2 regions of the Microbacterium sp. MMO-35 genome follow, and region 2 is predicted to be linked to the other one. Evidence: predicted binding sites of a transcription regulator. Region 2 holds the regulator's gene; the other holds the start of a gene.
What was found. The regulator HrcA, encoded in region 2, represses chaperone genes, less so after heat shock. The targets are predictions, from matches to a motif close to TTNGCACTCGNNNNNNNCGAGTGCNAA.
Positions count from the first base shown of each region.

Region 1: a site for HrcA is predicted at 1,478-1,504, ahead of groL (chaperonin GroEL). Genes of this name have one in related genera too.

Region 1 is NZ_JBBCVH010000003.1:288,665-292,065, forward strand. Features, by position in the region: gene groL (chaperonin GroEL) at 1-1,441, opposite strand, end outside; gene WFJ01_RS08220 (LytR C-terminal domain-containing protein) at 1,560-2,165, opposite strand; gene WFJ01_RS08225 (DUF3263 domain-containing protein) at 2,233-2,490, opposite strand; gene msrB (peptide-methionine (R)-S-oxide reductase MsrB) at 2,597-3,013, shown strand; partial or broken gene WFJ01_RS08235 (nitroreductase family protein) at 3,010-3,401, shown strand, end outside.
Region 2 is NZ_JBBCVH010000002.1:407,583-410,983, reverse strand. Features, by position in the region: gene WFJ01_RS05315 (carboxylesterase/lipase family protein) at 1-746, opposite strand, end outside; gene hrcA (heat-inducible transcriptional repressor HrcA) at 898-1,932, shown strand; gene dnaJ (molecular chaperone DnaJ) at 1,982-3,088, shown strand; gene WFJ01_RS05300 (16S rRNA (uracil(1498)-N(3))-methyltransferase) at 3,094-3,401, shown strand, end outside.

The DNA of each region.
Region 1 (3,401 bases), on a different contig from region 2:
CCGAGGCCGCGTTCAGGCCCTGACCGGCGGGGAGCTCGGAGACCTTGTGCGCCACGACGCCCGGCTCCAGACCGGCGTTGAGCGCGATCTGCTTCAGCGGGGCCTCGATCGCGACGCGCACGATGTTCGCGCCGGTCGCCTCGTCGCCCTGCAGCGCCAGCGCGTCGAGCGCCTTGTTGCCGGACTGGATGAGCGCGACGCCGCCGCCGGGGACGATGCCCTCCTCGACAGCCGCCTTCGCGTTGCGCACGGCGTCCTCGATGCGGTGCTTGCGCTCCTTGAGCTCGACCTCGGTGGCCGCGCCCGCCTTGATGACGGCCACGCCGCCGGCGAGCTTGGCGAGGCGCTCCTGCAGCTTCTCGCGGTCGTAGTCGCTGTCGGTGTTCTCGATCTCGCGACGGATCTGCGTGACGCGGCCCTCGATCTGGGACTGCTCGCCCGCACCCTCGACGATGGTGGTCTCGTCCTTGGTGACGATGACCTTGCGCGCACGGCCGAGCTCGGCGAGCGTGGTGTTCTCGAGTTTGAGACCCACCTCTTCGGTGATCACGGTGCCGCCGGTGAGGATCGCGATGTCCTGCAGCTGCGCCTTGCGGCGGTCGCCGAAGCCCGGGGCCTTGACGGCCACGGACTTGAAGATGCCCTTGAGCTTGTTCAGCACGAGCGTCGCGAGAGCCTCGCCCTCGACGTCCTCGGCGATGATGACGAGCTCCTTGCCGTCCTGGATCACCTTGTCGACGACGGGGAGAAGGTCCTTGATGTTCGAGATCTTCTGGTTCGCGATGAGGATGTACGGGTCCTCGAAGACGGCCTCCTGGCGCTCCGGGTCCGTGACGAAGTACGGGTTCAGGTAGCCCTTGTCGAAGCGCATGCCCTCGGTGAGCTCGAGCTCGGTGCCGAAGGTCTGGGACTCCTCGACGGTGACCACGCCCTCCTTGCCGACCTTGTCGATGGCCTCGGCGATGAGCTCGCCGATCTCCGGGTCAGCGGCCGAGATCGACGCGGTGGCGGCGATCTCCTCCTTGGACTCGATCTCCTTGGCGGAGGCGAGCAGCTCGGCGGTGATGGCGGCGACGGCCTTCTCGATGCCCTTCTTCAGGCTGATCGGGTCGGCTCCGGCGGCCACGTTGCGCAGGCCCTCGCGGACGAGCGCCTGGGCGAGCACGGTGGCGGTCGTGGTGCCGTCTCCGGCGACGTCGTCGGTCTTCTTCGCGACCTCCTTGACGAGCTCCGCGCCGATCTTCTCGTACGGGTCGTCGAGCTCGATCTCCTTGGCGATGGACACGCCGTCGTTCGTGATGGTGGGGGCGCCCCACTTCTTCTCGAGCACGACGTTGCGGCCACGCGGGCCGAGGGTCACCTTGACCGCGTCGGCCAGGATGTTCAGGCCGCGCTCGAGGCCGCGACGGGCCTCCTCATCGAAAGCGATGATCTTTGCCATGAGTTCTGTCGTCCCTCCTGGACGTAGACATTGGGTTTAGCACTCAGATCAGTAGAGTGCTAAACCCAGTCTGGCACTCGCCCCCTGAGAGTGCAAGCCGCGGCGCACGCGGCGGCGTTCAGCCCGCGGAGCCGTCGCCCGAGGTGTCGGCGGGCGTGGGCTCGGTGGTCGGCGCGTTCTTCGCGAGGTCCATCCCGAGCACGACGGTCAGCTGCTTCTGGCCGGGCACCACATCGTCGCCGTAGCGGTCGCTCTGCGCGATCTCCTTCGCCCCGACGAGATCGGCGAGCGCCCGTGCGGCGTTCTCGTCCGCGGCCGTCTTGTAGTAGACGGTGGAGGTCGGGAAGTCCTGCGAGTCGGCGTCCCCTGCGACCACGGCATCCGCGGCGAAGCCGGCGTTCACGATCGTGTCGCGCGTGGCCGCGGCCAGGCCGTTCGCGCCGGTCGCGTTGAGGACGAACACCGCGTAGGTCTTGTCGAGCGGCGGGGCGCTCGCGGTCGCCGTCCGCGACACGCTGGGCATCGGCGTGCCCTGGTCGAAGCTGATCTTGCCCATGGCCAGCATCGCGGCGAAGATGCCCACGGCGATGAGCACGACCGTGGCGACGGCCGCCCACAGCAGCACGAACCAGCCGCGCATCCCGGGGTTCTCGGCGCGATGGGCGCCGACGCGGCCCTGCGCGTGCGGGATCTCGTCGAATCGGTCGCGGGCGGATTCAGGCATTCCCCGATGTTATCCGGCCCGTTCCGGTGGATTCCATGAACGACAGGCGGATCCGCCCGGCGCGCCGTCAGCCCGCGGACAGGGCGGTGCGGTCGGCCCGGCGCGCCGCGGCGTCGTCGCGGATCCGGCGCAGCCGGCGAACGAGCATCGGGTCGGCGACGAGGGCCTGCTCCGAATCGATCACGCGGTCCAGAAGCTGGTAGTAGCGCGCCGGGGCCAGCTCCAGCTCGCCGCGGATCGCCTCCTCCTTCGCGCTGGAGTGCCCGGGGCGGCGCGCCTCGAACTCGAGGATCGCGCGCTCGCGGTCGCTGAGCAGCTCGGTCACCCCCTCAGGCTACGTCCGCACCCTCCTGGCGCCGGGAGGCGCGCCCCGGTCTGCGCCCCTCGACGCCCGAGAAAGCGGGAGAATGGATCCGACCCCGGGAGGATCCATGTCGCACCGCGTGACCAAGACCGACGCCGAATGGCGCGCCGAGCTCGCACCGCAGCAGTACGCCGTGCTGCGCGAGGCGGCGACGGAGCGCCCGTGGACGGGTGAGCTGCTCGACGAGCAGCGCGCCGGCCTCTACACCTGCGGCGCCTGCGGCGCGGAGCTGTTCCGCAGCGGCACCAAGTTCGACTCCGGCTGCGGCTGGCCGAGCTTCTACGAGTCGGTGCGCCCGGAGGCCGTCGAGCTCATCGAGGACAGCAGCCTCGGGATGGTCCGCACGGAGGTGCGCTGCGCCGCCTGCGGTTCGCATCTGGGCCATGTCTTCCCGGACGGCTTCGGCACTCCCACCGGCGACCGCTACTGCATGAACTCGATCGCGCTGTCCTTCCAGCCGGACGAGGGCGCCGCGGACGCATGAGCGCACTCGAAGCCGTCACCCGCAGGCAGTCGTGGTCGAAGGTGACGCCCGACGCGCCGACCCGTGAGCAGCTGCTCCCGCTCGTCGCCGCCGCCGGGCGCGTCGCCGACCACTCCTCGCTGCGCCCCTGGCGCCTGATCGAGCTGCGCGGCCGGGACCGGGACCGGCTGGCGGCCGCGATCGCCGAGGCCGAGGGCGACTCGTCCCCGTCGTCCAAGCCGCTGCGCGCATCGCTGCTCATCGCCGTCGTCGCGAGCTACCGCGGCAGCCACAAGGTGCCCCGCTGGGAGCAGGAGGCCGTCGCCTCCGGCGTCGCGCATGTGCTCAGCCTGCTGCTCGACGAGGCGGGCTGGGGCGTCATCTGGCGCACCGGCGGATACACCCGCAG
Region 2 (3,401 bases):
GGAGCGAGGGCGGTGAACGCCTCCGCGGTGGCGGGCACTCCGAGACGTGCGGCGAGCTGCCGGGTCACTCTGCCGCCGCGCGCCGGGGACGACGCCAGCAGCGGACCGGACTGGATGATCCCGCCGCACACGAGGGCGCGGGTGTCGGCGCGGGAGAGCAGTGCGGCGACGAGCGCCCCGCCGGCGGACTCGCCCATGAGGGTGATTCGATCCGGGTCGCCCCCGAACGCGGCGATCTCCTCGTGCACCCAGCGGAGGGCCGCCGCCGCGTCCTGGAGCCCCAGGTTGCGCGGCGCCCCGTCGAGCACCGAGAAGCCTTCAGATCCCAGCCGGTAGTTGATGCTGACGAACACGATCCCGTCGCGGGCGAACGCGGTGCCGTCATAGAGGGACAGCGCCGCCGTTCCCCGCTCCAGCGCGCCGCCGTGGATCCACAGCACGACCGGTGCGGAACGGGCGCCGACCGGGGCCCATACGTTCGCGGTGAGGATGTCGTCGCCGTCGATGCGGAGGCTGCCGAGGATCTCGGCCGTCGCCCCGGCGTAGGGCAGCTGCGGAGCGGTCGGGCCGAACGCCGAGGCATCGCGCGGCGCCGACCACGCCTCAGGCGGCTCGGGGCTGCGGAAGCGGCGGGGCCCGAAAGGCGGTGCGGCGTACGGGATGCCGAGATGGCGGTCGACGCCGTCGATGCGGCGTCCGATGAGCTCGCCGGTGGAGATCCGCGTGCGCACGGCGTCGTGGTCCATGGCGCCATCCTAGGCAGAACCGCGTCCCCGTCCTCCGGGCCCGGGCGCTCCCGCGGTTCTGGAGGCGTCCGCGGTCCCTGAGCCCGCCGGGAGGCCCGGCAGGATAGGATTGGCACTCAGGATGCACGAGTGCCAGCGGTGAGGAGGGGCGATGGTCTCAGAACGGGGACTCCAGGTGCTCCGCGCCATCGTCGAGGACTACGTCGAGACGAATGAGCCGGTCGGCAGCAAGTCGATCGTGGAGCGGCACGCCTTCGGCGTGTCCGCCGCGACGATCCGCAACGACATGGCCCAGCTCGAGGACGAGGACCTCATCGCGGCGCCGCACACCTCCTCCGGGCGGGTGCCGACGGACAAGGGCTATCGCGTCTTCGTCGACCACCTCGCGCAGGTGCGGCCGCTCTCCGCGGCGCAGCGCAGCGCGATCACCGCGTTCCTCGCGGACCCCGCCGACCTCGACGACCTCATGGTGCGCACCGTGCGCGTGCTCACCCGGCTGACCGGGCAGGTCGCCCTCGCGCAGTATCCGTCCTTCGCGCGCGCACATGTCACGCACGTCGAGCTCGTCGCGCTGGCCCCGAACCGCCTGCTCATCGTGCTCGTGACGGACGCCGGCGGCGTGTCGCAGCGCATCGTCCCGCTGCCGGTCGAGCTCGACGAGTCCGAGCTCGGGATGCTCCGCGCGGCGATCACCGAACTGCTCACCGGACACTCGGTGCGCCGCGGCGCCGAGCGGGTCCAGGCAGCGGGAGAGACCTCGTACGGCCCCCGTGTCGACGCCGCGCGGGCCGCGCTGCTGCGGGCGGTGGCCGAAGAGCTCGCCGAGTTCCGCCAGGAGCGCCTGGTCATGGCGGGCGCCGCCACGCTGGCACGCCGCGAGCACGACTTCCGCGGCAGCATCCATCCGCTCCTCGAGGCGATCGAGGAGCAGGTGACGCTGCTGCGGCTGATGAGCGAGATGCGCGTCGACGAGCACGGGCTCGCGGCGAGCATCGGCACGGAGAACGCCGCGTTCGGTCTCGGCGAGGCCTCGATCGTCGCGAGCGACTATCTCACCCACTCCGGGACCGCACGCGTCGGCGTGATGGGCCCGACCCGCATGGACTACCAGAGCAACCTCGCGGCGGCGCGGGCCGTGGCCCGCTACCTGTCCCGGCTGCTCGAAGAGGACGAGTCCGGCCGGTGACCGGCCGCACGACAGACACGCCGCCGCAGGGCGGCCCGGAAAGGCGATGGTGACGGATCACTACGAGGTCCTCGGCGTCTCGCGCGACGCGAGCGAGGACGAGATCAAGAAGGCGTATCGACGGCTCGCCCGGCAGCTGCACCCCGACGTGAACCCGAGCGAGGAGGCCGCGGAGCGGTTCAAGTCGGTCACGCACGCCTACGACGTGCTCAGCGACGCCGATTCGCGACGCCGCTACGACATGGGCGGCGACCAGAACGGCAACGGCGGATTCGGCGGGTTCGGCGGCTTCGGGGACATCTTCGAGACCTTCTTCGGCGGCGGAGGGGCGCGGTCCGCCCGGCCCCGTTCGCGCCGGGAGCGCGGCCAGGACGCCCTGGTGCGGGTGACGCTCGACCTCGGCGACGTCGTGTTCGGTGTGCACCGCGACATCGAGGTCGACACCGCGGTGCTGTGCGAGACCTGTCAGGGTTCCTGCTGCGCGGACGGCACCTCGCCCGTGACCTGCGACATCTGCGGCGGATCCGGGCACGTGCAGCAGCAGGTGCGGAGCCTGCTCGGCAACGTCCTCACGACCGCGCCCTGCGGGTCGTGCGAGGGCTTCGGCACGACGATCCCGTTCCCGTGCCAGACCTGCAACGGCCAGGGCCGGGTGCGTTCGCGCCGGACGGTCGGGCTCGACATCCCCGCCGGCGTCGAGACCGGTCTGCGCCTGCAGCTTCCCGGCTCCGGTGAGGTGGGCCGCGCGGGCGGTCCGAACGGCGATCTGTACGTCGAGGTCACGGTGACGCCGCACGCGCGCTTCAGCCGCGAGGGCGATGACCTGCTCGCGACCCTCGAGGTCGCGATGAGCGACGCGATCCTGGGCACCACGACGACGATCGAGTCGCTCGACGGCCCGGTGGATCTGGAGATCCGCCAGGGTCTGCAGTCCGGCGACGTGCTCACGATCAAGGGCCGTGGGGTCACGCCGCTGCGGGGCACGCAGCGCGGAGACCTGCGGGTGGGCGTGCAGGTGCTCACCCCCACGAAGCTCGACCACAAGCAGCGTCAGCTCATCGAGGACTTCGCCAAGCGCACGAAGGCGCCGGCACCACGGCTCGCCGAGTTCCATCAGGGCCTGTTCTCCAAGCTGCGCGACCGGTTCCGCGGCTGACGGACATGGCGCTGCACTTCGTCACGCCCGAGGCGACCTCGGCCCGACCGGGGACCACGATCGCCCTCACTGGCGCCGAGGCCAAGCACGCCGCGGTGGTGCGCCGGGTGCGCGTCGGCGAGCCGATCACCCTCGGTGACGGCGCCGGCGTCTGGCTGGACGCCGAGGTCGTCGCGGCCGCGCCGTCGCTCGTCGAGGTGCGGGTTCTGGCCCGGCGCGAGGATCCGCTGCCGACGCCGCGGATCCTGCTCGCGCAGGCGCTCGCGAAGGGCGATCGCGACGAGCTCGCCGTCCAGGCGGCCTGTGAGCTCGG